3 regions of the Streptomyces tritici genome follow, and region 2 is predicted to be linked to each of the others. Evidence: riboswitches for the same ligand, from Rfam matches in the RefSeq annotation. Region 2 holds a riboswitch; each other region holds the start of a gene.
The links. Region 2 has a riboswitch for cobalamin ahead of ACNJ93_RS01740 (energy-coupling factor ABC transporter permease). Riboswitches for the same ligand answer to the same signal wherever they lie in the genome.

Region 1 (9,592 bases), 3.3 Mb from region 2:
GCTTCGCGGCCTGGATCAGCGTCCAGATCTGCGCCCGGATCGCCGGCAGCTTCGCCGGGTCCATGCTGCTGATCTGCGCGTACTCGTCGAGCAGCTGCTCCAGGCGGGCGATGTCGCCGTAGCTGTCGGCGCGGGCCATCGGCGGCACGAGGTGGTCGACGAGCGTGGCGTGGACGCGCCGCTTGGCCTGGGTGCCCTCGCCCGGGTCGTTGACCAGGAACGGGTAGACGAGCGGGAGGTCGCCGAGCGCCGCGTCCGGGCCGCAGGCCGCGGACAGGCCGGCGTTCTTTCCGGGCAGCCATTCGAGGTTGCCGTGCTTGCCGAGGTGCACCATCGCGTCGGCGCCGAAGCCGCCGTCCTCGGCGCGGGCGGCGATCCAGCGGTAGGCGGCCAGGTAGTGGTGCGAGGGCGGCAGATCGGGGTCGTGGTAGATCGCGATCGGGTTCTCGCCGAAGCCGCGCGGCGGCTGGATGAGGATCAGCAGGTTCCCGCGGCGCAGGGCGGCGAGGACGATGTCGCCCTCGGGGTTGCGCGAGCGGTCGAGGAACATCTCGCCGGGCGGCGGGCCCCAGTGCTCCTCGACCTCGGCGCGCAGCTCCTCGGGCAGCTGCGCGTACCAGCGCTTGTAGTCGGCGGCCGGGATGCGGACCGGGTTCCGCGCGAGCTGTTCCTCGGTGAGCCAGTCCTGGTCGTGGCCGCCGGCCTCGATCAGCGCGTAGATCAGCTCGTCGCCGTCGCCGGAGACCAGGCCGGGGATCTCGGCCCTGGGGCCGAAGTCGTAGCCCTCGGCGATCAGGCGGTCGAGCAGCGCCACCGCGGAGGCGGGGGTGTCCAGGCCGACCGCGTTGCCGATGCGGGAGTGCTTGGTCGGGTACGCGGACAGGACGAGCGCCAGCTTCTTCTCGGCGTTCGGGATGTGCCGCAGGCGGGCGTGGCGAACGGCGATGCCGGCGACGCGGGCGGCGCGCTCGGCGTCGGCGACGTACGCGGGCAGGCCGTCCTCGTCGATCTCCTTGAAGGAGAACGGGACGGTGATCAGGCGGCCGTCGAACTCGGGGACGGCGACCTGGCTGGCCGCGTCCAGCGGCGACAGGCCCTCGTCGTTCTCCTCCCAGGCGGCGCGCGAGCCGGTCAGGCACAGCGCCTGCAGCACGGGCACGTCGAGCGCGGCCAGCGCGCCCGCGTCCCAGGACTCCTCGTCGCCGCCGGCCTGCGCCTCGGCGGGCTTGGTGCCGCCGGCGGCGAGGACGGTGGTCACGATCGCGTCCGCGGTCCTCAGCCGGTCGAGCAGCTCCGGCTCGGGGGCGCGCAGGGACGCCACGTACAGCGGCAGGGCCTGCGCGCCGGCGTCCTCGATCGCCGCGCACAGGGCGTCGACGAAGGCGGTGTTCCCGCTCATGTGGTGGGCGCGGTAGTAGAGCACGGCGATGGTGGGGCCGGTCTCGTGGCGCGGGGTGCGCTCCAGCGGGCCCCAGGTGGGGGCGGCGGCCGGGGCCTCGAAGCCGTGGCCGGTGAGCAGCACGGTGTCGGACAGGAAGCGGGCCAGCTGCTCCAGGTTGGCCGGGCCGCCGTGCGCCAGGTAGGCGTGCGCCTCGGTGGCCACGCCGATCGGCACGGTGGAGGTGGCCATGAGCTGGGCGTCGGGGGCCTGTTCGCCGGTGAGCACGACGACCGGCTTCTGCGCGGCGAGGAGAACGTCGAGGCCCTCCTGCCAGGCGCGGATGCCGCCGAGGAGCCGGACGACGACCAGGTCGGCGCCGTCGAGCAGACCGGGCAGGTCGTCCAGGGGGAGCCGGGAGGGGTTGGCGTACCGGTACGCGACCGGACCGCCGGCCGCGCGGGCGCTGAGCAGGTCGGTGTCGGAGTGCGACAGCAACAGAATTCGCATGCGAGCGCAGGCCTTCCTCGGGGTTGTCCGCGCCCCGGGTGGTCGTGTGGACGGCAAGGAGTTCCTGACTCACCGTCCCCGTCGCCGGGGCCGGCTCACAGTGGCGGGACCGCGCCGGAATCTCACCGGGCTTCCTCCCCGGGGTCCTTCGACCCCATGCCGTCTGCATAGTAGATCCTGGCCGCGCCGGGCCGGGCGGGGCCGGGGAGTCGACCGGATCACACCTCGTGGAAGGCCGGTTTCCCGTGGGTATGCTCGCCGCCATGCCGCCCACCCCACCCACCTCGCCCGAGCCGGGCGAACCGCTCGTACGGGACCGAGGCGACGCCTGCCCGGGGGCGCTGCGCCTGCACCCCGCCGACGACGGGCGTCTCGCCCGACTGCGCCTGCCCGCAGGTGTGTTGACGGAGCGTCAGGCGGAGGTCCTGGCCGACGCGGCGCTCCGGCTCGGCGACGGGCAGGTGTCCGTCACCTCGCGCGGCAACGCGGAGCTGCGGGGCCTCGGCGAGGGCTGCGGGGCGGAGCTGGCGGAGCTGCTGGCGGGGGCCGGCCTGCTGCCGTCGGCGGCGCACGAACGGATCCGCAACATCGTCGCCTCCCCGGCCGCCGGCCTGGACGGACTCGGCCACGCCGACGTGCAGTTGTGGGCGCGGGAGCTGGACGCGCTGCTGTGCGCACAGGAGTGGACGACGTCCCTTTCGGGCCGTTTCCTGTTCGTCCTGGACGACGGCCGCGGCGACGTGGCGGGCCTCGGCGGCGATGTGACCTTGATCGCAGAGCCCGGGGGCGGCGCCCTGCTGTACGTCGGCGGTGCGGCGTACCGCGTCGCCGCCGCCGACGCGCCGCGCGCGGCCCTCGCCGCCGCGGACGCGTTCCTGCGCGCGGCGCGCGACAGCGGCGCCTGGCGCGTCCGTGAGCTGCCCGACGGCGGGGCGCCCGACCTCGCCGCCGCGCTCGCCCGCGCGGACGTGGCCGCCGAGCCCGTCCCCGTCCCGCCGCCGCTGCCGCAGGGCGCGCCGCCCGCGCTCGGGGAGCTCGGCGAGCGCGGGCTGTACGTGCTCGCGCCGCTCGGGCGGCTCACCTCCGCGCAGCTGCGGGCGCTCGCGGCCACCGGTCCCGTGCGGTTCACGCCCTGGCGCGGGGTGGTCGTGACCGGCGCGGGCGCCGAGCGGCTGCCCACGCTGGCCGCGTACGGCCTGATCACGAGCCCCGACTCGCCCTGGGTGGGGGTCGGCGCGTGCACCGGCCGCCCGGGCTGCGCCAAGTCGCTGGCGGACGTCCGGGCCGACGCGCTGCGCACCGCCCGCGCGAGCGCCGGCACGGCCGGGCTGCTCCCCGTGTACTTCTCCGGCTGCGAGCGCCGCTGCGGGCACCCCCAGGGCACCTGGGCCGACGTCGTCGCCACCGGCGAGGACGACTACCTGGTGAACGGCGTTCCCGTCCCCCGTACCTCCCTGCCCGAAGCCGTCGCCACGGCCCGTACGACGAGATGAGCGAGAGCAACAGGATGTTCGACTACGAGAAGGACGGGGCGGAGATCTACCGCCAGTCCTTTGCCACGATCCGCGCCGAGGCGGATCTCGCGGGTCTGCCCGCCGACGTGAGCCAGGTCGCGGTACGGATGATCCACGCCTGCGGCATGACGGACCTCGTCCGCGATCTCGCGTACTCGCCCGGCGTCGTCACCGCCGCCCGGACGGCGCTGCAGGCCGGCGCGCCGATCCTGTGCGACGCGCAGATGGTCGCCAGCGGCGTCACCCGCAGGCGGCTGCCCGCCGACAACGAGGTGCTCTGCGCCCTGTCGGACCCGTCGGTGCCGGAGCTGGCCGCGCAGCTGGGGACCACCCGCAGCGCCGCCGCGTTCGAGGTGCTCCGCGACCGGCTCGAAGGCTCGGTCGTCGCCATAGGCAACGCGCCCACCGCGCTGTTCCACCTCCTGGAGATGATCGCGAAGGGCGCCGGCCGGCCCGCCGCCGTGCTCGGCATCCCGGTCGGCTTCATCGGCGCCGCCGAGTCGAAGGACGCCCTCGCGGCGAACGGACTCGGGCTGGAGTACCTGGTCGTACGGGGCCGGCGTGGCGGCAGCGCCATGACGGCGGCGGCGCTCAACGCCCTCGCGCACGAAGCGGAGATCCAGGCATGAGCGAGCAGCGCGGCAAGCTGTACGGCGTCGGCCTCGGCCCCGGCGACCCGAACCTGATGACCGTGGCCGCGGTGAAGGCCATCGCGGCCGCCGACGTGATCGCGTACCACTCCGCCCGGCACGGCCGGTCCATCGCCCGGTCGATCGCGGCCGAGCACATCCGCGAGGACCACGTCGAGGAGCGGCTGATGTACCCGCTCACCGTGGAGACCACCGACCATCCCGGCGGCTACCGGGGGGCGTTGAACGACTTCTACGAGGAGGCGTCGGCGCGGCTCGCCGCCCACCTCGACGCGGGCCGCACGGTCGCCGTGCTCGCCGAGGGCGACCCGCTGTTCTACGGCTCGTACCAGCACATGCACAAGCGGCTCGCGCACCGCTACGACACCGAGGTCATCCCCGGCGTCACCTCCGTCAGCGCGGCGGCCGCCCGGCTCGGCGAGCCGCTGTGCGAGGCCGAGGAGGTGCTGACGATCGTCCCCGGCACGCTGCCGGAGGAGGAGCTGACGGCCCGTCTGGCGGGTACGGACTCCGCGGTCGTGATGAAGCTCGGCCGGACCTTCCCCGCCGTGAAGCGGGCCCTGGAGCGGGCGGGCCGGCTGGAGGACGCGCGGTACGTGGAGCGCGCCACGATGGCGGGCGAGCGGACCGGGCGGCTCGCGGACGTGGACCCGGAGTCGGTGCCGTACTTCTCGGTGGCCGTGCTGCCGTCCCGGATCGACGCGGAGGTCCCGGAGTCCCGGGAGACGCCCGGCGAGGTCGTGGTCGTCGGCACCGGCCCGGCCGGGGCGCGCTGGCTGACCCCGGAGTCCCGGGGCGTGCTGCAGAACGCGGACGACCTGGTCGGCTACACCACCTACCTGGACCGGGTGCCGGTGCTGCGGCCCGGTCAGCGGCGGCACGGCTCGGACAACAAGGTCGAGTCGGAGCGCGCCGAGTTCGCGCTCGACCTGGCCCGGCGGGGCCGCCGCGTCGCGGTGGTCTCCGGCGGCGACCCGGGCGTGTTCGCCATGGCCACGGCGGTCCTGGAGGTCGCCGCGGAGCCCGCGTACGCGGACGTGCCGGTGCGCGTGGTGCCGGGCGTGACGGCCGCGAACGCGGCGGCCGCGGCGGCGGGCGCGCCGCTCGGCCACGACTACGCGACGATCTCCCTCTCCGACCGGCTCAAGCCGTGGGACGTCATCGCCGCGCGCCTGCGCGCCGCCGCGCGCGCGGACCTCGTCCTCGCCCTGTACAACCCGGGCTCCAAGTCCCGCACCCACCAGGTCGCCGCGGCCCGCGACCTGCTCCTGGAACTGCGCTCCCCCGACACCCCGGTCGTCGTCGCCCGCGACGTCGGCGGCCCGGAGGAGTCGGTCCGCGTGGTCACCCTGAAGACCCTGGAACCCTCCGAGGTCGACATGCGCACCCTCCTCCTCATCGGCTCCTCCCAGACCCGAGCGGTGGAACGCCCCGACGGCCGCACCCTCACCTGGACGCCCCGCCGCTACGGCTGAGCGGAGCCCCGGCCGAGGCCGCCGCACCCACCCGGGAGCGGCGGCCTCGTCGTGTGCGGGGGGCGTCGGCCGGGTGGGGGAGTGGCTCACTCGGGCGGGCGCGGCATCCGGGTTCTCGTCCCGGGAGTCGTGATGTCGCGCCGCGAGTGAACGTTTTCGCGCGTCCGTGCCGTGCTTGCTTGGCAGCGCTGTGATACGCGCCCCGGAACCGGCCGGGGCGCGCGGTTCTCTCCCGAACGGAGCACTCCCCCATGCGCCTGCCTGCGCTGGCCACGTCCGCAGCCCTTCTGGTCGCCCTCCCGTTGCTCGCCGCCGCGCCGTCCTCGGCCGGCGAGAGCGGCGCCCCCAGCCCCGCCCCGCTGCGCACCTCGGCGAACGCGATCCCGGGGCAGTACATCGTCACCCTCGAGCGCGGCCAGGACGCGACCGCCTTCGCGGGCCGGCTGCCGGGCGTGAAGCCGCTGTACCAGTACGCCTCCGTGCTCAACGGCTTCGCCGCGAGGCTGACGCCCGCCCAGGTGGACGCCGTGCGCCGGACCCCGGGCGTCGCGGCCGTCGAGGAGGACGCGACGGTCTCGGTCGCGCCCGTGGCCCCGCGGACCAAGAAGGCCGACGCGGCGAGCTGGGGGCTCGACCGCATCGACCAGCCGTACCTGCCGCTCGACAACCGCTTCGACGCCGCATCGGACGGCCGCGGCGTCAGCGTCTTCGTCCTGGACACCGGCATCGACTACGACCACACGGAGTACGACGGCCGCACCTACTTCGGCTACGACGCGATCGGCGACGGCCGCGAGGGCGCCGACTGCAACGGGCACGGCACCCACGTGGCGGGCACCGTCGGAGGCGACACCTTCGGCGTGGCCCGCTCCGCCGACCTGGTCAGCGTCCGCGTGCTGAACTGCGAGGGCAGCGGCTCGTGGTCGGGCATCATCGCGGGCTTCGACTACGTCGGCCGGCAGGCCGACGAGGGCGTCGTCGGCGTCCTCAACGCCTCCCTCGGCGGCGGCCGCAGCCAGGCCGTCAACGACGCGGCCGACGCCGTGGCGGCCAAGGGCATCCTGCCCGTGATCGCCGCGGGCAACAGCTCCGTCGACGCCTGCGAGGTCTCGCCGGCGAGCGCCGAGCGCGTCCTGACCGTCGGGGCCACCGACCACCGTGACCTGGAGACGGACTTCTCCAACTTCGGCCCCTGCCTGGGCATCTACGCCCCCGGCGCGCAGATCGTCTCGGCCCGCCTCGGCGGCGGCAGCGAGGCGCTGAACGGCACCTCCATGGCGGCGCCGCACGTGGCGGGCGTCGCGGCCCTGTACAAGCAGGCCAACCCCTCGGCGAGCGCGGCCGAGGTCCAGGACTGGGTCGTCGGGCACGCGGTGCCGGACGTCCTGAGCGTCTCGAAGGGCTCCCCGAACCTGCTGCTGCAGACCTCGACCCTGTAACCGCGCGAGGCGCGTGGAGCGCCGCGTACGACGAAGGCCGCCGCAGGCTGTCGGGGACAGCCGGCGGCGGCCTCGTGCCACGCGTCTCTCTAGATCGTGCCGAGCTTGATCAGCGACAGCAGCGCGATCAGCTGGATCGCCGAGGCGCCCAGCGCCTTCGGCCACGGCAGGTCGTGGGACTTGCTCACCATCGAGGTGAACAGCGCGCCCGCCGCCAGCCATGTCACCCAGCCGAGCACCTGCACCAGGGGGTTCTCGCCGCCCAGGAACAGGGCGAAGACCAGCCGGGGCGCGTCCGTGATGGACATGATCAGCATGGACAGGCCGACGGTGGGCTGCCAGGCCCCGTCGCCGCCCAGCTGACGGGCCAGGGTGTGCGTCACCGCGCCGAGGATCAGACCGCCGACGACGAAGCCCGCGCCCGTCATCAGGGCGTACGGGATGGCCTTCGACAGCGTCGCGTTGATCGCCTCCTCGCGCGCCTGGTCGAAGCCGAAGATCGCCAGCAGGCCGTAGAGGAAGGTGACGACCAGCGCCGGGCCCCACACCGCGTAGTCCCGCATCTGCAGGAACGTCGGGCCGGGCCGCAGCACCATGCCGCTCAGCAGGGCCTTCCACGGCAGCCGGGGGCCGGCCGGGGCGACCGGGGCCGCCTGGTAGGCGGACCCGTCGTTGTACGGGTCGTCGTGGATGCTGAACGCGCGGGTGTGGCCCGGGTTGTTCGCCGCGTAACCCTGCTGGGGGTGGCCCGGCCGGCCGTGCCCCTGCTGGGGGTGACCCTGCTGCGGGTGGCCCTGCGGGGCCTGCTGCGGGTACGGGTCCCCGAAGTACTCCGGCTCCCCGTACGGCTGCGGGGGCTGCTGCCACTGCTGCTGCGGGTACGGCGGCGGGGCCGCCGGCCGCCCGTACTGCGGGGCCTGCTGCGGGTGTTGTTGCGGGGTGCGGTTGTCCCGGCCGCGTCCGATCCTGAATCCAGCCACGTCCTCGAACGTACCCGTTCCCGCTGTGCGCGGTGCACACGCGGGGGGATACGGGGGCCTTTGCGGCCGACCTGTGACATCCCCTAGGGGGCACGCGCCCGGGGCCCGGCCGGGTACGCGCCCGGGCCCCGGCCGGGTACGCGCCCGGGGACGCCGAAGGGGCCGGCCCCCTCCTCGGGGGCGGCCCCTTCCACGTACCGCGTCCTGCTGTCCTACTGCGCGGGCTCCGGCTCGGCCTCGGCCTCCGCCGGCAGCTCCTCGACCGGCTTCTTCACCGACTCCAGCAGCAGCTGGGCGACGTCCACGACCTGGACGCTCTCCTTGGCCTTGCCGTCGTTCTTCTTGCCGTTCACGGAGTCCGTGAGCATGACGAGGCAGAACGGGCAGGCGGTGGAGACGATGTCCGGGTTGAGGGACAGCGCCTCGTCGACGCGCTCGTTGTTGATGCGCTTGCCGATGCGCTCCTCCATCCACATCCGCGCGCCGCCGGCGCCGCAGCAGAAGCCGCGCTCCTTGTGGCGGTGCATCTCCTGCTGGCGCAGGCCGGGGACGGCGGACATGATCTCGCGCGGCGGCGTGTAGACCTTGTTGTGCCGGCCCAGGTAGCACGGGTCGTGGTAGGTGATCAGGCCGTCGACCGGGGTCACCGGCAGCAGGCGGCCCTCGTCGATGAGGTGCTGCAGCAGCTGGGTGTGGTGGATGACCTCGTACTCGCCGCCGAGCTGCGGGTACTCGTTCGCGATGGTGTTGAAGCAGTGCGGGCAGGTCGTGACGATCTTCTTCGCCGACTTCGGCTTCTTCGTCGCCTCGTCCTCGTCGTCCTCGCCGAACGCCATGTTCAGCATCGCGACGTTCTCCTGGCCGAGCTGCTGGAACAGCGGCTCGTTGCCCAGGCGGCGCGGGGAGTCACCCGTGCACTTCTCCTCGCCGCCCATGATCGCGAACTTGACGTCCGCCATGTGCAGCAGCTCCGCGAAGGCCTTGGTGGTCTTCTTGGCGCGGTCCTCCAGGGCGCCGGCGCAGCCGACCCAGTACAGGTAGTCGAACTCCGACAGGTCCTCGACGTCCTTGCCGACGATCGGGACCTCGAAGTCGACCTCCTTGGTCCACTCGACCCGCTGCTTCTTGGCCAGGCCCCAGGGGTTGCCCTTCTTCTCCAGGTTCTTGAGCATCGTGCCCGCCTCGGACGGGAACGCGGACTCGATCATCACCTGGTAGCGGCGCATGTCGACGATGTGGTCGATGTGCTCGATGTCGACCGGGCACTGCTCGACGCAGGCGCCGCAGGTGGTGCAGGACCACAGCACGTCCGGGTCGATGACGCCGTTCTCCTCGGCGGTGCCGATCAGCGGGCGCTCGGCCTCGGCCAGCGCGGCCGCGGGCACGTCCTTGAGCTGCTCCTCGGTGGCCTTCTCCTCGCCCTCCATCGTCTTGCCGCCGCCCGCGAGCAGGTACGGCGCCTTGGCGTGCGCGTGGTCGCGCAGCGACATGATGAGGAGCTTCGGGGAGAGCGGCTTGCCCGTGTTCCAGGCGGGGCACTGCGACTGGCAGCGGCCGCACTCGGTGCAGGTGGAGAAGTCGAGGATGCCCTTCCAGGAGAACTGCTCGACCTGGGAGACGCCGAAGACCGCGTCGTCGGCCGGGTC
Region 2 (9,592 bases):
CCACGTCCGCCCCGCCGATCAGGTGCGCGGTGCGCCCGGCGGCGACCAGCTCCTCGTACAGGCCGCGGCGCGGCTCCTGGCCGGTGCACAGGACGACCGTGTCGACGGGCAGCACGCTCGTCTCGCCGTCGACGGTGACGTGCAGCCCCTCGTCGTCGATCCGCTCGTACGTCGCGCCGGCGACCATGGTGACCCCGCGGTGCTTCAGCTCGGTCCGGTGGATCCAGCCGGTCGTCTTGCCCAGCCCCGCGCCGACCTTGCTGGTCTTGCGCTGCAGCAGGTGCACCTGGCGCGGCGGCTTCGGCCGCTCCGGGGCCCGCAGCCCGCCCCGCTCCTCGTACGAGGTGTCCACGCCCCACTGGCGGAAGTACGTCTCGGCGTCCTGGCTCGCGCCCTCGCCGCCGTCCGTCAGGAACTCGGCCACGTCGAAGCCGATGCCGCCGGCGCCGAGGATCGCGACCCGCTCGCCGACGGGCGCGCCGTCGCGCAGCACGTCCAGGTAGCCGACGACGCTGGGGTGGTCGACGCCCTCGATCTCGGGGACGCGCGGGGTGACTCCGGTGGCGACGACGACCTCGTCGTAGTCCGCGAGGAGTTCGGCCGTGGCGGTGGTGTTCAGCCGGACCTCGACGCCCTTGGCGTCCAGCTGGACGCGGAAGTAGCGCAGCGTCTCGTTGAACTCCTCCTTGCCCGGGACCTGCTTGGCGACGTTCAGCTGGCCGCCGATCCGGTCGGAGGAGTCGAAGAGCGTGACCGTGTGGCCGCGTTCGGCCGCGGAGACGGCGCAGGCGAGGCCGGCCGGACCGGCGCCGACGACGGCGACGCGCTTGGCCAGACGGGTGGGGGAGAGGACCAGTTCGGTCTCGTGGCAGGCGCGCGGGTTCACCAGGCAGGAGGTGATCTTCAGGCTGAAGGTGTGGTCCAGGCACGCCTGGTTGCAGCCGATGCAGGTGTTGATCGTCTCGGCGCGGTCCGCGGCGGCCTTGGCGACGAAGTCCGGGTCGGCGAGGAACGGGCGGGCCATCGACACCATGTCGGCGCGCCCCTCGGCGAGGATCTGCTCGGCGACCTCGGGGGTGTTGATGCGGTTGCTGGTGACCAGCGGCACCGACACCGCGCCCATCAGCTTCTTCGTGACCCAGGTGTACGCGCCGCGCGGCACGGACGTCGCGATGGTCGGGATCCGGGCCTCGTGCCAGCCGATGCCGGTGTTGATGATCGTGGCGCCGGCCGCCTCGATCTCCTTGGCGAGCGCGACGACCTCCTCCAGGGTGGAGCCGCCGGGGACGAGGTCGAGCATGGACAGGCGGTAGATCAGGATGAAGTCCTCGCCCACCCGCTCGCGGATGCGGCGGACGATCTCCAGCGGGAACCGCACCCGGTTCTCGTACGAGCCGCCCCAGCGGTCGGTGCGGTGGTTGGTGGCGGCGGCGATGAACTCGTTGATCAGGTAGCCCTCGGAGCCCATCACCTCGACGCCGTCGTACCCGGCGGCCTTGGCCAGCTCGGCGCAGCGGGCGTAGTCCTCGACGGTCTGCTCCACCTCGGCGTCGCTGAGCTCGTTCGGCACGAACGGGCTGATCGGCGCCTTGATCGCGCTGGGCGCGACCAGGGCCTCGTGGTACGCGTACCGGCCGAAGTGCAGGATCTGCATCGCGATCCGGCCGCCCGCCTCGTGCACCGCGTCGGTGATCAGCCGGTGCTCGGCAACCTCGTGGTCGGTGGTGAGCTTCGCCCCGCCGTCCCACGGCCGGCCGGCCTCGTTGGGCGCGATGCCGCCGGTCACGATCAGGCCGACGCCGCCGCGGGCGCGCTCGGCGTAGAAGGCGGCCATCCGCTCGAAGCCGTTCTCGGTCTCCTCGAGCCCGACGTGCATCGAGCCCATGAGCACCCGGTTGGGCAGGGTGGTGAACCCGAGGTCGAGCGGGCTGAGCAGATGCGGGTACGGGGTGGTGGCCGGGGCCTGGGCCGGGGTCGCGGACATGAGGGCGCCTCCTCGCGCGGGATCGTCCTCCCAGTTCTAAGGGACCGCGGGGCGGTTCTGCAACTAGTTGCAGAAGGGTGGGAGGGTGATGTGCGCTACTCGGCGGTAGGGGGCAGGCCGCCCTTGCCGCCGCGGATGGTCGGGCCCTTAGGCTCTGCGGCCATGGAGTACGCGCTCACCCACGAAGGCACCGCCTTCCTCAACTTCCGGCACTACCCCTTCCGAGGCGCGTACGCGCACGCCTACCGGTGGGTCGACGTCAAGCGGCTGCGGCTGCCCGCGGAGCCCCGCACCGACCGCGAGCTGCTCACCGCGCTCATCGCGCACGAGCAGTTCCGCGACGACTACGCGGGCGGGGGCGTCGAGCCGGACGGCATCCGGCACGGGCCCTACTGGCTGAGCCGGGTCACGCCCGAGGCGTACGAGCCGATCGCCGCGGAGGCCGCCGAGCGGGCGCTCCGCGACTGGGCCGACCAGTACGAGCCCGTGCCCGAGGAGCTGGCCGCGGACCTGCGCCGGGAGACCTCGTCGGACACCTGGCCGACGGCGGACGGGGTGTACCGCCTGTCGGGGCTGGGGGAGGACGCGTACCACGACTGGGGGCCGGTGCACGGGGAGTACCACGAGTTCGTGGTCCTCGACCGCAGGGCGCGACGGCTGACGCTGCTGGTGGCGGCGGACGACTGAGGGACGGAGGGAGGGAGGTCCGGGGAGGGTAGGGCGGTGACTGAGGGGGCGTATGGCGAGGCGGTGACTGAGGGGGTGGACGGCTGGGGCGGGGGCGAGGGCCGACGTGCCCGCGACGCCCCCGCCCGGCTCCGCCCCGCGCGGCCCGGCTCCGCCCCGCGCGGCCCGGCTCCGCCCCGCGCGGCCCGGCTCCGCCCCACCCGGCCCGGCTCGCCTCCGCCTGCCCCCTCGCGTCAGCCCGTCGGCCTCGGGGTCCGGCGAGTGGACCAGGTGTCGAGTTCCTCGGCCGTGCGGGGGCCCGGGGTGTTGTCCGTGAGGAGGCCCTGTTCGCGGAGGAGGCGGGCGACGGCCATGCCCCATGGGCGGCGGAGCCGGGCCGCGTCGAGCAGGGCGTCGTCCGCGAGGAGCTCCTCGACCGGGCCCGTGCGCAGGCCCGCCGGCGACAGCACGGCCGCGTCGTCGGCCCAGCGCAGGGCCAGGTCCACGTCGTGCGTCGCCATCACCACCGTCGTCCCCGCGTCCCGCAGCCGGCCGAGGACCTCCAGGAGCCGTTCCTGCCCGTGCGGGTCGAGGCCGGCCGTCGGCTCGTCCAGGATCAGCACGCGTGGCCGCATCGCCACCGCCCCGGCGATCGCGGCCCGCTTGCGCTGACCGTACGAGAGCAGATGCGTCGGCCGGTCCTCCAGCGCCGCGATGTCCAGCGCCTCCAGCGCCTCCCGGACCCGCAGCCGGACCTCGTCCTCCGGCAGCCCGAGGTTCAGCGGCCCGAACGACACGTCCTGCCCCACCGACGCGGCGAACAGCTGGTCGTCCGGGTCCTGCAGCACCAGCTGCACCGTCGTCCGCAGCCGCGTCAGGCCCTTACGGTCGTACGTCACCTCCTCGCCGGCCACCCGCAGCGCGCCCCGGGCGCACCGCAGACCGCCGCTGAGCAGCCGCATCAGGGTCGTCTTGCCGCTGCCGTTGCGGCCGAGGAGCGCCATGGCGCGTCCCTCGGGCACGGCGAAGTCGATCCCGTCGAAGACCGGCGGGCCGTCCTCGTACGCGAAGCCCGCCCGGACGAGCTCGACGACCGGGAGTGGTGGAGTCACGGCAGAGACCTTTCGAGGACGAGGGTGAGGGCGACCAGACCGGCCAGCAGCGCGGCCGTCGCCGCGAGGAACCGCCGGGACACCGCCGCCTCGGGCACCAGCACGCGCAGCGTGCCGTCGTACCCGCGCCCGGCGAGGCCCGTCTGCAGCCGCTGCGCCCGGTCGAAGGCGCGGACGAACGCCGTCGCGCCGAGACCGGCCAGCGAACGCCAGGTCGCCGCCCGGGTGGTCAGCCCGAGGCGGGCCGCCTGCGCCTGCCGGACGCGGGTGATCGCGTCGAGCAGCAGGAAGCCGATCCGGTACATCACGAGCGCCACGTCCACGACCGGCGCGGGCACCCCGGCCCTGACGAGGCGCGGCAGCACGTCCGAGACCGGCGTGGTGAACGCGAACAGCAGCACGCCCAGCGAGGCGGCGGAGGTGCGCAGCAGCAGCTCGCCGGCGTGCACCGGGCCGTCGGGGGCCAGGGCGACGAGGCCGGTGGGCCCGCCGACCTGGAAGAGCAGCGGCACCGCGCCGGTCACGCAGAAGCCGAGCGGGATGCGGAACGCCCGCCACAGCTGCCGGCCCGGCACTCCGGCCGGTCCGAGCAGCACGGCGAGGGTCGCGGCCGCGACCAGCACGGCGCCGGGCCACGGGGGCAACGACACCGCGCACAACGTCAGGCCGAAGCCGAGCACGGCCTTCTCGCAGGGATGACGGCGGCGCCAGCGACTGCTGTGCGCCGCCGCGTCAATGGGCAGCACGGGGCGTCAGCCCCCGGTGGAGGGCTCGGCCTTGCGAGCGCCCGTTTCGGCGGCCGCGGGGCCGCCGGCCGCGGGAGGAGCGCCCGCCTCCCCGGACGCGCCCGCGTCCTCGGACGGCACCGTCACCTCGGCCGACGCCCCCGCGGCCGCGCCCGCCTTGGCGGCCGTGCCCGCGGGGTCACCGCCTGCGGGAGGAGCGCCCGTCTCCCCGGACGCGCCCGCCTCGGCAGTCGCCTCCGCGGCCGCCAGCGCGCGGGCCTCGCCCTGTCGGCGGCCCTTGCGGAGCCCGAAGTAGTACGCGAGCACGCCCGCGCCCAACGCCGCCTGGAGCGAGAACAGCGCGGACTCGATCTCGCCGGACGGCGGCTCGTACAGCGGGGTGAACCAGGGCTCGTAGTCCGGTCGGAGTTCCGTGATCGCCGCCTCGGCCTCCCCGTCCGCGCCCGTGAACGGCTCCTCCTTGTGGTCGCCGAGACCGAGCGCGAGCGGCACCACGGCCAGTGCGGCGACCACGAGCAGCAGCAGACTGTTGATCTTCGCGTTGCGGCTCATCACCGGGCCCCCGCCTCCGTCGTCGTACCGGCCTTGGCGCCGCCCTGGAGCAGCACGCCGAGGCGCGTCAGCTCGCCCTTGCTGGACTGGATGAGCAGCCGCATCACGAGCACCGTGAGCAGCCCCTCGCTGACCGCCAGCGGGACCTGCGTGACGGCGAAGATCGAGCCGAACTTCGCGAGCGCGCCGGCGATGCCGCTGCTCGGGTCCGGGAACGCCAGCGCCAGCTGGACGCTGGCGACGCAGTACGTCGTGAGGTCGGCGAGGAACGCGCCGAAGAACACGCTCACCATCAGCGGCACGTCGAACCGCCGCAGCAGCCGGTACACCCCGTACCCGGCCCAGGGCCCGACGACCGCCATGGAGAACACGTTCGCGCCGAGGGTGGTGAGCCCGCCGTGGGCGAGCAGCAGGGCCTGGAACAGCAGCGTGATCGTGCCGAGCACCGCCATGATCGGCGGCCGGAACAGGATCGCGCCCAGCCCCGTGCCGGTCGGGTGCGAGCAACTGCCCGTCACGGACGGAAGCTTCAGCGCGGACAGGACGAAGGTGAACGCACCCGACGCGCCGAGCAGCAGCGTGGACTCGGGGTGGGCCTTGACCTCACGGGTCAGGGCGCGGACGCCGTGGACGACGAACGGGGCGGACGCGACACCCCAGGCGGCGGCGTGCAAGGGGGGCAGATACCCCTCGGCTATATGCATGGTTGGGAGACCCTCTCCAGCACCTCGTGGATGGACAACGCACCTTGGCCGGTCTCCTGGCTGACGGTCATGCCGCCCGGACTCCGCCTTCCCAGACCGCAGCGGTCACCCGCGGCGGTCCAGTGGCTTCCCGCGAGGGATGGAGCCGGACCTCCCGATCACAGTGGCGAGGGCCGCACCGGTTCCACACCGGTTTCCCGTACACCAAGGCGCTGCGACACTAGTGCGTTGACCAGGTGCATCACAACACGGCCGGGTGGCTGCGGAGGCGTTTGGGACGTGTGCCACACAAGGTGCCGCCGTGCCGCCGCCGGGCCCGGCGCGGGCGGCCGCGCATGGTGAGGGGTCACTCCTTGCGGTATCCGTACGCCTCCGAGGCCGCCGCGGCCACCGCGTCCAGGTCGCCGCCGGCGCTCGCCGTGACGAGGGCGGCGACGGCGCCCTCCAGGAAGGGCGCGTCCACGAGCCGCGCGCCCTCCGGCAGTTCGTCGCCCTCCGCGAGCAGGGCCTTCACCGTCAGTACGGCGCTGCCCAGATCGACCAGCAGCGCCACGCCCGCGCCCCGGTCGACGGCCCGCGCCGCCTCGGCGATCAGCGCGGAACTGGTGCCGAGCCCGCCGTCCGCGGTGCCGCCGGCCGCGGCGAGCGGCGCGGTCGAGCCGCCGCCGGTCAGCCCGCGGGCGAGTTCGGCGACGGCGGAGGCGACGGCGGCGCTGTGCGAGACGAGCACGAGCCCGACGTACGGGCGCTCCCCGTCCGGCCCCGCCGCACTCACTCGGCCCCCCGAGTCTTCTCGGCCGTCTCGGCCAGTGCGGCGATCAGCAGCGCGGAGGAGGCCGCCCCCGGGTCCTCGTGCCCGATGCTGCGCTCGCCGAGATAGCTGGCCCGGCCCTTGCGGGCCTGCAGAGGCACGGTCGCGAGCGCGCCCTCCGCGGCCGCGTCGCGGGCCGCCGCGAACGACTCGCCCAGTCCGTCGACCGCCGGCAGCAGCGCGTCCAGCATCGTCTTGTCGCCGGCCTGCGCCCCGCCGAGCTGCGCGACCGCCGCGACCCCGGCCGCGAGCGCCTCGGCGAGCCGCTGCCGGGTGACCGTCTCCGCGTCGCCGAAATCCTTCCCGGTACGCCGCAGCAGCGTCCCGTACAGCGGACCCGACGCACCGCCGACGGTCGAGATCAGCTGCCGCCCGGCGAGCATCAGCACCGCCCCCGGAACGGCGGGCTCCTCCTTCTCCAGCACGTCGGTCACGGCGGCGAACCCGCGGCGCAGATTGGCGCCGTGGTCGGCGTCGCCGATGGCCGAGTCCAGCTCGGTGAGCCGGTCCGCCTCCCGGTCCACGGCGGCCGCCGCGGCGGCGAGCCAGCGCCGGAAGAACGGGCCGTCCAGTTCGGCGTCGAACGCGGTCACGTCGGACACTCCTCTCCTCACCGACCCCAGCGCAGGGCGGGCGTCTCCACCGGCGCGTCCCACAGCCGCAGCAGCTCCTCGTCGAGCCGGCACAAGGTCACCGAGCAGCCTGCCATGTCGAGCGACGTCACGTAGTTCCCGACGAGGGTCCGGGCCACCGGAACCCCGCGCTCGGCGAGGACCCGCTGCACCTCGGCGTTGAACCCGTACAGCTCCAGGAGCGGCGTGGCGCCCATGCCGTTGACCAGCGCGAGCACGGGGCCGTCGGGCCGCAGATCGTCCAGGACGGCGTCCACGGCGAAGTCCGCGATCTCCCGCGAGGTCATCATGGCCCGCCGCTCCCGCCCCGGCTCGCCGTGGATCCCGATCCCCAACTCCAGCTCGCCCGGCGGAAGGTCGAACGTCGGGCTGCCCTTCGCCGGAGTCGTGCACGCACTCAGGGCCACCCCGAAACTCCGGGAACTCGCGTTCACCTGACGGGCGATCGCCTCCACCCGCTCCAGCGGCTGCCCCTCCTCGGCGGCCGCCCCCGCGATCTTCTCCACGAACAGCGTCGCCCCGGTCCCGCGCCGCCCGGCCGTGTACAGACTGTCGGTCACGGCGACGTCGTCGTCCACGAGCACCTTGGCGACCTGGATCCCCTCGTCCTCGGCGAGCTCCGCGGCCATCTCGAAGTTCAGCACGTCGCCCGTGTAGTTCTTGACGACGAACAGCACCCCGGCCCCGCTGTCCACGGCCGCCGCGGCCCGCACCATCTGATCCGGAACCGGTGACGTGAACACCTCCCCGGGACAAGCCGCCGCCAGCATCCCCGGCCCCACGAACCCCCCGTGCAACGGCTCGTGCCCGGACCCCCCACCGGACACCAGCGCGACCTTCCCCTCCACCGGCGCGTCCCGCCGCATCACCACCCGGTGCTCCACATCCACCGCCAACCCCGGATGCGCGGCGGCCATCCCCCGCAACGCATCGGCGACCACGGTCTCCGGGACATTGATCAGCATCCTCATGGGCGTCTCCTCGGGATCTGAGCAGAGGGTCGCTTCTCGGCGGTGGTGGAAATAGTCCTGTCGGCAGTATCGGCGCTGCCGCTGCGAAGGTCACGTGGGCAGGCTGATGCCCGACGATCACCTCCTCGCCGGCTGCCCGGCGGAGCGAGGCGTCGGTTCAATGGCGTGGCCGACAGGCCCGGGCGTGGCTACTCTGGCGCTTCTGCGAGCCGGGGAGGCACGGGATGGTGAGGCGCAGGACGCCGCAGGAGAAGAAGCGGCTGAGCTACGTCAGAGACCATCGGAACAACTACGGCGAAAATGACAAGAGCTCGCGCAAGAACATCCGCCGCAACAAGCGGTTCCCGAACAGAGCCAATCGACGTCACGCACAGACCGCGCTGGCGGCACTCCTCGGCTCACGCGATCGCGACGATGGCCGCGCCGACGGTGTCGAGGAGCGCATGAACGGCCGGCGCCCGAAGCGTTGGCGGAAGTTCCCCGACGCGCCGCTCGGGGCCGTCGTCGACGGCGCCCTCCAGCAGCGCGCGACGGCGGGCACCGGCGCAGAGGCCGAACGCGCTGCTGCCCGCCTCCGCAGCGTCCGCCGTCGATTCGACTGGACGGCACGCTCCGACAACCCGCTTCTGCCGCCCTTCGTCGTGCGCGGGGTCCGCTGGTCGCTCGTCGACGACGATGAAACGGACTGCGGCTGACGTCGGGCTCACGAAATGGAGCGCAGCCACGGGATGGTCGGGGGACGGGGTGGTGCGTGCGTCGGGGCAAGGGGGAAGCGCGGCCACCGTGTGGGTGCGTGGCCGCGCTTCGGGGCGGGGGTGGGTCAGAGGCGTTGCCAGAGGGCGGGGGCGTTGGGAGGTTCCCAGCCGGGCTGGGCCTGGTGGCCCTGGAGGCAGCGGTAGGTCGCGCCGCCGTAGGTGACCGTGTCGCCGGCCGCGTAGACCTTGCCGGCCGCCCAGGTGCCGCCCGGAGCGGGTTCGCCGGGGCCGGGGCCCGGGTCGGTTCCGGTGGTCCTCAGGGTCAGGCCGTAGTTCTGGAGGATCGGGTTCAGGGGCTGGAAGAAGGTCGTCCCGCCGGTGCGGCAGTTGCCCGAGCCGCCGGAGGTGACACCCTGAGCCTGGCTGCCGGAGATGTACGAGCCGCCCGAGTCGCCCGGCTCCGCGCAGACCGTGGTGCGGGTGACGCCCGAGATCGTGCCCTCGGGGTAGGTGACGCTGGTGTTGTGCTGCTGGATCGTGCCGCAGTGCCAGCCGGTGGTCGAGCCGGAGCGGCACACGGACGCGCCGACCGGCTGCAGGACGGAGCCGGTCACCTGCACCTGAGCGCCGCCGGAGCCCTTCACGTAGGGGGTGGCGGTCCAGTTGCCGTTGGCGGCGACCCACGCCATGTCGTTGCCGGGGAAGACCGACGCCTGGAA
Region 3 (9,592 bases), 980 kb from region 2:
GCCGGACCACCAGGCCCGGGCCGGAGCGGCCGCGCGCCTTCTGGTGCGGGGCCGCCGCGGTGACGGTGGCCGTGAGGTGCAGCTTGGCCAGCGCGCCGCGGGGGCGGGTCGCGCCGGTGGTCCGCCCGTGCTCGGTACGGGCCCGGGAGCGCCGCCCGGCGGCGCCGTCGCCGAGACCGGGAACGCTCAGCATCTTCGTACGGAACGGCTCCGCGGCCTTGACGGCGGCCCGCTCCCCGGCGCCGGGGCCGCCGGGCGCGGGCGCCGGGGCTTCGCCGGGCGCGGGGCCGTCCGGCGCGGGCCGCTCCGTGGCGGCGTCGGGCGCGTCGCCCTGCGGCGGAATCCCGCCGCCACCGCCGCCACCGCCGGGCCCGCCGTCGCCCGGACCGTCCGGGGTCGGGTCCGGATCGTCGTCCGGCTCCTCGCCCTTGAACTGCTCCAGGGTCTCGTCGAGCTTGTCCTCGTCCAGGCCCGGCGCGTCGAACGGATTGCGCCGCCGCCGGTGTGGCAGCGCGAGCAGCGCGGCCTGCCGCACGTCCTCCGAGGTCACGTCGGTCCGTCCCGCCCAGGCGGCGAGCGCGGTCGCGGTACGGGCCATCACGATGTCCGCGCGCATGCCGTCGACCTCGAACGCGGCGCAGGTCGCCGCGATCTGGAGCAGCGCGGCGTCGCCGAGGGTCACCTGCGGCAGCAGGGCGCGCGCGGCGGTGATCCGCTCGCGCAGCGCGGCCTCCTCGTCCGCCCAGCGGGCCGCGAAGCCGGCCGGGTCGTCCTCGAAGGCGAGCCTGCGCCGGACGACCTCCACCCGCTGTTCGGGCTCGCGCGAGGCCGCGACCTCGACGGTGAGCCCGAACCGGTCGAGCAGCTGCGGGCGCAGCTCGCCCTCCTCGGGGTTCATCGTCCCCACGAGCAGGAACCGCGCGGCGTGCCGCACGGACACACCCTCCCGCTCGACGTACGAGGAGCCCATGGCAGCGGCGTCGAGCAGCAGGTCGATGAGGTGGTCGTGCAGCAGATTGACCTCGTCGACGTACAGGATCCCGCGGTGCGCGTCGGCGAGCAGGCCCGGCTCGAACGCCTTCACGCCGTCCGCGAGCGCCTTCTCGATGTCCAGCGCACCGACGAGCCGGTCCTCGGACGCGCCCACGGGCAGCTCGACCATCCGCGCGGCGCGCGCGGATCCCGGAGCACCGGCGTGCGGCCCGTCCGGGCAACCGGGGTCGGGCGAGGCCGGATCACAGCTGAACCGGCACCCGGCGACCACGGCCACCGGCGGCAGCAGGTCCGAGAGCGCCCGTACGGCGGTGCTCTTCGCCGTCCCCTTCTCCCCGCGCACGAGGACACCGCCCACCGACGGGCTCACGGCGTTCAGCAGCAGCGCGAGCCGCAGGTCGTCCATCCCGACGACGGCGGTGAACGGATAGCGGGTGCTGCTCACAGGCTGGTCCTTTCCACGAGGTGCCTCGGCTGGGGGTGCGTTCGCCGGGGTGGCGTCGGCAGGGGCGCGGGGCCGTTCACGGCGCACCCGGCGGCACGAACGGCAGGCCCTCCGGCGGGCCCTGCTCGATCAGGCGCAGCAGCGCGTCCGTGTCCGCGTGCTCCTCGATCAGGTCGCCGAGGCGGTCCAGCTGGTCCTCGCGCAGGGCGCCGAAGGACGTGTCGGGCGCGGGGACGAAGCGGCGGCCCGCCGCGCTCGCGACCTCGCGCAGGAACGCCCGCCGGAAGGCGTCGCTCTCCAGGGAGCCGTGCCAGTGCGTGCCCCAGACCGCGCCGACCCGGCAGCCGTCGAGGAACGGCTCGCCGCCGAGCACCTCAGCGACCCCGTGGTGGATCTCGTACCCCTCCACCCGCTCGCCGAGCGCCTCGCCGACCGGCCGCGCCAGGGTCTTCTCCACCGCGAACCGGACCCGTACCGGCAGCAGGCCCAGGCCGGGGACGCTGCCCGCCTTCGACTCGACCTCGTCCTCGATGTGCTCCGACATGGCCTGGAAGCCGCCGCAGATGCCGAGCACCGGCCGGCCCTCGGCCGCGCGCCGCGCGAGCGCGTCCCCGAGGCCCCGCTCGCGCAGCCACGCCAGCGCCTTCACCGTGCCGCGCGTGCCCGGCACGACCACGAGGTCCGCGTCGACCAGCTCCTCCGGGCGGTCCACGAACCGCACCACCACGCCCGGCTCCGCCGCCAGCGCGTCCACATCCGTGAAGTTGGACATCAGCGGGACGGCGCAGACCGCGACCCGCAGCACGTCCTCGCCCACCGGCGGCGCGACGACCGACTCCCGCACGGCGCCGCGCAGCGACACCCGCAGGCCGTCCTCCTCGTCGATGCCGAGCCCGTGCGCGTACGGCAGGACCCCGTACGTGCGCCGCCCGGTCAGGTCCCGCAGCATGTCGAGGCCCGGCTCCAGCAGGGTCACGTCGCCGCGGAACTTGTTCACCAGGTACCCGGCCACCAGCCGCTGGTCCTCCGGCGCGAGCAGCGCCGTCGTCCCGAAGAACTGGGCGAACACCCCGCCCCGGTCGATGTCGCCGACGACCACCACGGGCAGCTCGGCCGCCCTCGCGATGCCCATGTTGACGATGTCCGTGCGCCGCAGGTTGATCTCGGCGGGGCTGCCCGCGCCCTCGCAGATCACCGCGTCGTACGTGCTCCGCAGCTCCTCCAGGCAGGCGAGGACCGGCTCGAACAGCTCCTTCTGCCGGCCCCCGTGGTACCCGCGGGCGCTCAGCTCGCCGACCGGCTTCCCCATCAGCACGACCTGGCTGGACCGGTCGCTGCCGGGCTTCAGCAGCACCGGGTTCATCAGCGCGCTCGGCTCCACCCGGGCCGCCTGGGCCTGCATGGCCTGCGCCCGGCCGATCTCCGCGCCCTCGCGCGTGACGAAGGAGTTGAGGGACATGTTCTGTCCCTTGAACGGCGCCACCTTCAGGCCCTTGCGGACCAGCCAGCGGCAGATCCCGGCCGTGACGACGCTCTTGCCCGCGTCGGACGTGGTCCCGGCGACCAGCAGCCCCCCGCCCCTCATGCACCCCTCCGCTTCAGCGCGTTCACGATCATCCGGCCGCCCACGCAGACCCCCAGCGTCAGCGCCGTCACCCGGCGCGACAGGGCGACGGCGCGTGCGATGTCGGCGACCTCGACGGGCCGCCCCGTTCCGTTCAGCACCGGCCGGTGCTCGACCCGGCCGCCGTACGAGAGCGTGCCCCCGAGCCGTACGCCCAGCGCCCCCGCGAACGCGGCCTCCACCGGGCCCGCGTTGGGGCTCGGATGCTTCGCCGCGTCCGCCCGCCAGGCCCGTACCGCGCCGCGCGGGTCGCCGCCGGCCGCCACCGCCAGCGCCGCGGTCAGCCGGGCGCCGGGCCAGCCGGCCAGGTCGTCGAGCCGGGCCGAGGCCCAGCCGAAGCGGCGGTAGCGCGGCGACCTGTGGCCGACCATCGCGTCCAGGGTGTTCACCGCGCGGAAGCCCAGCAGCCCGGGCACCCCCGCCGCCGCTCCCCAGACCAGCGCGCCCACCACCGCGTCGGAGGTGTTCTCGGCGACCGACTCCACGACCGCGCGGGCCATCGCCGGACCGTCCAGGGACTGCGGGTCGCGTCCGCACAGATGCGGCAGCCGCTCCCGGGCGACCTCCAGGTCGCCGACGGCGAGCGCCCCGCCGATGGCGTTGGCCTCCCGGCCCAGGGTGGTGCCGCCGACGACGGCCCAGACGGACGCGGCGGTCAGGGCGACCCCGGCGGCGTTCCGGCCCCGGACGGCACGGGCCGCCAGCGCGCCCACGGCGGCCGCGCCGCCCGCGCAGACGGCGGTGTGCAGGGCGCCCCAGCCGCGGTGGTCGCGCCACAGCAGCCGTTCGACCGCCCCGGCGGCGCGCCCGAAGGCCGCGACGGGATGGCCCCGGCGGGGATCGCCCAGGGCGAGATCGGCCACCAGACCGGCGGTGGCGCCGTACGCGAAGACAGCGGTGGCTGTACTGCGGCCAGGCATGGCGCAAGGTCCTCACTCAGGGTCCGCGCCCTGGCTCGACGTGACCGGCGGCGAGAGTTCCTGGCTCCCGGGGTTCGCACCCCGGTCACAGTGGCGGGACCGCGCCGGATTCGCACCGGGCTTCCTCTTCGTTGCCGCCGTAATGGCCCCGTGAGTCCACCACGCCCCGCGAACGGCCGTCAACTCACCCTTGACCTGCGACGGGTCACTGTGCGAAGCACCACAAACACGACGGCCGGGCGGGCCGCACCCGAAGGTGCGGCCCGCCCGGCCGGAAGGTTCGGCGCCGCTTAGGCGACGATCAGATAGATGCCGTACGCGACGGCCGCCGCGCACAGCGCGAAGCAGGCGTACGCGCCGGTCCGGGCGAGGACGGCGGAGCCGCCCCGCGCCGCCGCCTGCTCCTGCTTGGAGAGGCCGACGATGCCGAGGGTGAACAGGGCCACGAGGGCGACGGTCGCCACGAGGCTGACTCCGAAGACGGAGCCGAGAGCTGCCCAGTCGATCTTCATGTGGTTCGTTCCTTACAGCGCGGCGGCCGAGGCCGGCGGAGCGGTCGGGTCCGTGGAGGCCGGCGCGGGGATGGTGGTCTTCAGGTCCTCGTCCGCGACGGCGGCGACGGAGCCGGCCGGCGGCGGGGTGACGGCGGCGATGGCCGTGGTGACGACACCCGCGGGCTCGGCGTCGCCGTCGACGTCGTTGACGTTGGTGTGGTCGACGACCTGGCGGCGGGAGATGATCCAGATCGCGAGGCAGGAGGCGATCAGGAAGGCCGTGACGGTGTAGACGCCCCAGTCGCCCTGCCGGGCGACGTACTCGGCGCCGGCGCCGACGAGACCCGCGGCCGGGAGGGTCAGACCCCACGCGACGAACATCCGGGTGGCGGTCGACCAGCGGACGACACCGCCCTTGCGGCCCAGGCCCGCGCCCATGACGGCGCCGGAGCAGGAGTGCGTGGTGGAGAGGGAGAAGCCCAGGTTGGAGGAGGCCAGGATGACCGTGGCCGCGCTGGTCTGGGCGGCGAAGCCCTGCTGCGGCTGGAGGTCGGTCAGGCCCTTGCCCATGGTGCGGATGATGCGCCAGCCGCCGAGGTAGGTGCCGAGCGCGATCGCCAGGCCGGCGGAGACGATGACCCAGACCGGCGGGTTGGAACCGGGGGCGAGGACGCCGCCGGCGACCAGGGCGAGGGTGATGATGCCCATGGTCTTCTGCGCGTCGTTGGTGCCGTGGGCGAGGGAGACGAGACCGGCGGAGGCGATCTGGCCGGCCCGGTAGCCCTTCTCGGTCGTCTTCTTGTCCGCGTTCCGGTCCAGGCGGTACGTCAGGCGGGCGGCGAGCATCGCGGCGATGCCGGCGACCAGCGGGGCCGCGACGGCCGGGATGAGGACCTTCGTGACGACGACGTCGCCGTGGACGCCGCTGAAGCCGATCGAGGCGACGGTGGCGCCGATCAGGCCGCCCATCAGGGCGTGGGACGAGCTGGACGGCAGTCCGACCAGCCAGGTCACCAGGTTCCAGAGGATGGCGCCGACCAGGGCGGCCAGGATGACTTCGGGCTGGATGCCCTCCTCGTTCACGAGCCCCTTGGAGATCGTGTTGGCGACCTCGACGGAGAGGAAGGCGCCGACGAGGTTCAGCACGGCGGACATGGCCACCGCCGTCTTCGGCTTGAGCGCACCGGTCGAGATGGTCGTGGCCATCGCGTTGGCGGTGTCGTGGAAACCGTTCGTGAAATCGAACACCAGGGCTGTCACGACCACAATGGCGAGCAGCAGCGAGATGTGTTCCATTTACCCAGGCAATCGTTTGACGTCAGTGGCTGCTCGAACGTAGGCAACCTGGGTGAACGGAAGATGAACTGGGTCGGGCGGAGGGGTGTCCCCAACCGGGTGGCAGCGGTTCCGCTTCTCGTTCGGGCGTACGTCCCGGTCCCTCGAACGAGGGAGCTGTGACCGCCGGTAATGCCCGCCGTGGCGGGGGAGTGGGCGGCATGTACCGGTTCCGCCGCTCTCGTCCTCCGGTCGCGCAGGGCCCCCGCGGCCCCCGCCCGGTGAGATCCCCGTCACCCGCCGGCCCCGCGTCCGCTGGCAGCCGGAGCCGCCCCTGCCGACACTGGAACGGTGCGCCCGGCTACAGCGACGGCAGCGGCCGTCACCACCCTGATCGGTGTCGGCGCGGCCCTCTACGCGGCCGGCCGGTACGCCAGTGACGCGGCCCTCAACCTGCCGCCCGGCCGGGCCCTGCCCGGCGACCCCAAGCTCACCGTCCACGCCACCGGCCCCGGCCGGATCACCCTCACCCGCAGCCTCGCCGCCCTGCGCCCCGGCACCTACGGCATCGAGGCCCCCGAGATCCACGCCGTCGTCGGCCCCGTCCTCGACCACGTCCCGCACAGCGCCGACACCGTCGTACGCCGGCTCGAACGCGTCGAACTCGGCACCCTGCGGACCGGCGCCCGGGTCCGGCTCACCCCCCAGCTGCACACCGGCACCCCGCTCAGCGCCCTCGGCCTCGACTACGACGACATCGAGATCCCCGGCGAGCTCGGCAGCCTGCCCGCCTGGTACGTGCCCGGCCCCCGCCGCACCTGGGTGATCACCCTGCACGGCCTCGGCACCACCCGGCAGCACCCGCTGAACCTGGTGCCCTTCCTGCACCGCCGCCAGATCCCCGTCCTCCTGCCCGCCTACCGCGGCGACCCCGGCGCCCCGCCCCCGCCCGACGGCCTCGGGCGGCTCGGCGACGCCGAGTGGCGCGACGTCGACGCCGCGATCCGGCACGCCGTCCGGCGCGGCGCCCAGAAGGTCGTCCTGTACGGCTGGTCCACCGGCGCCACCATGGCCCTGCACGCCGCCGTCGGCTCCGGACTGCGCGACCGCATCGCCGGACTCGTCCTCGACTCCCCGGTCCTCGACCAGGACGCCACCCTGCGCGCCCTCGCCTCGGCCCGCGGCACCCCCGCCCCGCTGCTGTCGCTCGCCGTCCGCGCCGCGCGCAGCCGGACCGGGCTGTACGGCGACACCCTCCAGGAGTCCGCCGACCCGCAGGCGCTGCGCGTGCCCACGCTCCTCTTCCACGGCCCCGACGACACCCTCGCCCCCTGGGAGCCGTCCCGCGAGCTCGCCGCCCTGCGCCCCGACCTGGTCACCCTGCGGACCGTCCCGCACGCCCCGCACGCGGCCATGTGGAACGCCGATCCGAACCGGTACGAGGAGTCCCTGCGCCGCTTCCTCGTGCCCCTCCTCTAGGGCCCCCACAGCCGGTCCCGGGCGGCGCGCGGCCGGGCCCGGGGGATTCCGATTGGGCTTTCGGGCCGTCAGCGGGAAGACTGCCCCCGTGACGTCTCGAAAGCCTGATGAGGAATTGGCGCGCAACTCCAGACTCCGACTCGTCCGCCCGCGGGCGCTCGCCACGGCCCGCAGGGCCGTGACGACCCGGCGGACCCGGCCGGCGCCGCGGCCCCCCGAGGGCACGCCGCCCCGCCAGGAACTGGCCCGCCAGGCGCGGGCCGTCCTCGGCGACGCCGTCCGGATCGCCCGCTGGGCCTCCGAGACCCGGGCCCCCGAAGTCCTCCCCGCCCAGGAACGGGCCGCCGCCGCCCTCGACCTGACGCCCGAGCAGATCCGGGCCGGCTGGGACCGCGCCCGGCTCGCCGGACTCGTCGAACTGCACGGCGACACCGCCCGCCCCGGCTGGCGGCTGCGGGCCTGGGACCGCGACGACTCGGCCGTGCTGCGCGGCTGGGTCGCCCTGTTCGACGCCTGGTCGCTGGTCCACCCCGTGCCCGAGGACGTCGCCCCCGGCGATGTCGCCGAGGTCGTCGAGGCCGTGCCGCAGCTGCTCTCCCTGCTGCAGCTGTCCGCCGGCCCCGTGCTCGTCCCCGCCCTGCTCGACCTGCTCCGGCAGCGCGTCGAGGAACTGCGCGAGGAACGCTGCGAGGTCCCGGCCCCCGACGCCGCCGCGGACGCCCCCGCCACGGCCGGCGCCGACGCGGACCCCGCCCCCTCCGGCGCGCCCACCGCCGAGGCGCTCGCCCCGCTGCTCGACTGGGCCCTGGAGGGCCTGGCCGCCGTCGGCGCGCTCACCCTGGGCCCCGGGCAGGCCACGCTCACCCCGCTCGGCAACTGGGCGGTCTGGGTCAAGCTGGAGCAGATCTGCGTCGCCGCGCAGAGCCCGGCGGGCAACATCGAGCAGTCCGCCGAGGCCATGCTGCGCGGCTGCGCCCGGCTCAGCCCCGGACCGGCCCGGGCCGAGTACCGGGCCTGGCTCGCCGCCCGCACCCTCGGCAGCGCCGTCACCGAACTGCTCACCGTCGCCCGCGGCGACGACGCCCTGCTGCGCGGACTGGCCTTCGAGGCGCTCCGCGTCGTCGGAGCGCCCGCCGAGGCGGAGGTCCGCGCCGCCGTCGAGGAGCCCTCGCTCCGCCCGTACGCCCTGCTCTGGCTCGCCGAGTTCGAGGGCGCCGACCCCGACGACGCCCAGGAGGTGCTCACCCGCGAGGAGGCCACCTGGCTCTGGGTGGACACCGCCGCCGCCGTCGCCGACCACGGCGAGAGCGCCCTGTTGGTCCGCCACCTCGACTCCGCCGTCCAGGGCACCGTCCCCGCCCTGCTCGACGAGGTCCGCGCCGTCGGCCATCCGCGCACCGTCCAGGTCCTCGTCGCCCTGGCCGCCGCGCACCCCGACCCGGCCCTGGCCAAGGCGGTCCGCCGCGCCGCCTTCCAGGTGCACACCGGCGGGGCCTGAGCCCCGGCCGGACGAGGGCCTGTCCGAACCGCCGGACAGGCCCTACGCGGCGCCGGGGGAGTACGTCCCGAAGCTCCAGACGTTGCCCTCGGCGTCCCGGGCCATGTAGTCCCGCGAGCCGTACTCCTGGTCGGTCGGCGGCATCACGATCTCCACGCCGTGCGCCACGGCTCTGGCGTGATGGTCGTCGACGTCCGTCACATGGACGTAGACGCCGGCCGGCCCGCCGTTCGCCATCAGCTCGTCGAAGGTGCCGCCGGTACCGGCGCTGCCGAGCATCACCATGCCGTTCCCGTACGTCAGCTCGGCGTGCAGCACCCGCCCGTCCTCGCTCTCGTACACGGCCTGCGCGGTGAAGCCGAACGCCTCCGTCAGCAGGGCGATCGCGGCCTTGGCGTCCTGGTAGCGCAGGGTCGGACAGATGTCGGGGGCTTGGGCCATCCCGATCACTTCCTCTCGATGTGACCTGGATCTCAGTCTGGCAGCCGCCACCGACAACGCGGCGGACACCGGCCCGGCCGGGTGAACCCGGCTCACCGGAAGGTGTCGCACCGCGCCATGTCGCCCGTCCGGTAGCCCGTGGCGAACCACTGCTGCCGCTGCGCCGCCGAGCCGTGCGTCCAGTTCTCCGGCGTCACCCGCCCCTGGAACCGCTCCTGGATCCGGTCGTCGCCCACCGCGGCCGCCGCGTCCAGGCCGTCCCGGATGTCGGCCTCCGTCAGCCGGGTCAGCAGCGGCCGCCCGGTCCGGTCGTCCGGCGTCGACGTCGCGTGCCGCGCCCAGACGCCCGCATAGCAGTCCGCCTGCAGCTCCGTCCGCACGGCGCCGGAATCCGCGCCGGTCCGCCCGTCCTGCGCCCGGGCC

Region 1: another riboswitch for cobalamin. It lies ahead of cobN (cobaltochelatase subunit CobN); the one in region 2 lies ahead of ACNJ93_RS01740 (energy-coupling factor ABC transporter permease).
Region 3: another riboswitch for cobalamin. It lies ahead of ACNJ93_RS06285 (cobalamin biosynthesis protein); the one in region 2 lies ahead of ACNJ93_RS01740 (energy-coupling factor ABC transporter permease).

The regions. Positions count from the first base shown of each region.
Region 1 covers NZ_CP183183.1:3,635,834-3,645,425, forward strand. The annotation lists gene cobN (cobaltochelatase subunit CobN) at 1-1,888, opposite strand, end outside; cobalamin riboswitch at 1,926-2,064, opposite strand; gene ACNJ93_RS16885 (cobalamin biosynthesis protein CobG) at 2,140-3,381, shown strand; gene ACNJ93_RS16890 (precorrin-8X methylmutase) at 3,378-4,031, shown strand; gene ACNJ93_RS16895 (precorrin-2 C(20)-methyltransferase) at 4,028-5,527, shown strand; gene ACNJ93_RS16900 (S8 family peptidase) at 5,779-6,966, shown strand; gene ACNJ93_RS16905 (Yip1 family protein) at 7,056-7,946, opposite strand; gene ACNJ93_RS16910 ((Fe-S)-binding protein) at 8,159-9,592, opposite strand, start outside.
Region 2 covers NZ_CP183183.1:359,600-369,191, reverse strand. The annotation lists gene ACNJ93_RS01765 (FAD-dependent oxidoreductase) at 1-1,984, opposite strand, end outside; gene ACNJ93_RS01760 (hypothetical protein) at 2,147-2,671, shown strand; gene ACNJ93_RS01755 (energy-coupling factor ABC transporter ATP-binding protein) at 2,905-3,762, opposite strand; gene cbiQ (cobalt ECF transporter T component CbiQ) at 3,759-4,508, opposite strand; gene ACNJ93_RS01745 (energy-coupling factor ABC transporter substrate-binding protein) at 4,515-5,060, opposite strand; gene ACNJ93_RS01740 (energy-coupling factor ABC transporter permease) at 5,060-5,764, opposite strand; cobalamin riboswitch at 5,793-6,016, opposite strand; gene ACNJ93_RS01735 (PTS-dependent dihydroxyacetone kinase phosphotransferase subunit DhaM) at 6,111-6,539, opposite strand; gene dhaL (dihydroxyacetone kinase subunit DhaL) at 6,536-7,177, opposite strand; gene dhaK (dihydroxyacetone kinase subunit DhaK) at 7,186-8,178, opposite strand; gene ACNJ93_RS01720 (hypothetical protein) at 8,403-8,873, shown strand; gene ACNJ93_RS01715 (carbohydrate-binding protein) at 8,999-9,592, opposite strand, start outside.
Region 3 covers NZ_CP183183.1:1,343,876-1,353,467, reverse strand. The annotation lists gene ACNJ93_RS06295 (putative cobaltochelatase) at 1-1,399, opposite strand, end outside; gene ACNJ93_RS06290 (cobyric acid synthase) at 1,515-3,023, opposite strand; gene ACNJ93_RS06285 (cobalamin biosynthesis protein) at 3,020-3,982, opposite strand; cobalamin riboswitch at 4,014-4,136, opposite strand; gene ACNJ93_RS06280 (hypothetical protein) at 4,273-4,494, opposite strand; gene ACNJ93_RS06275 (inorganic phosphate transporter) at 4,507-5,772, opposite strand; gene ACNJ93_RS06270 (alpha/beta hydrolase) at 6,103-7,230, shown strand; gene ACNJ93_RS06265 (hypothetical protein) at 7,409-8,728, shown strand; gene ACNJ93_RS06260 (VOC family protein) at 8,771-9,169, opposite strand; gene ACNJ93_RS06255 (neutral zinc metallopeptidase) at 9,262-9,592, opposite strand, start outside.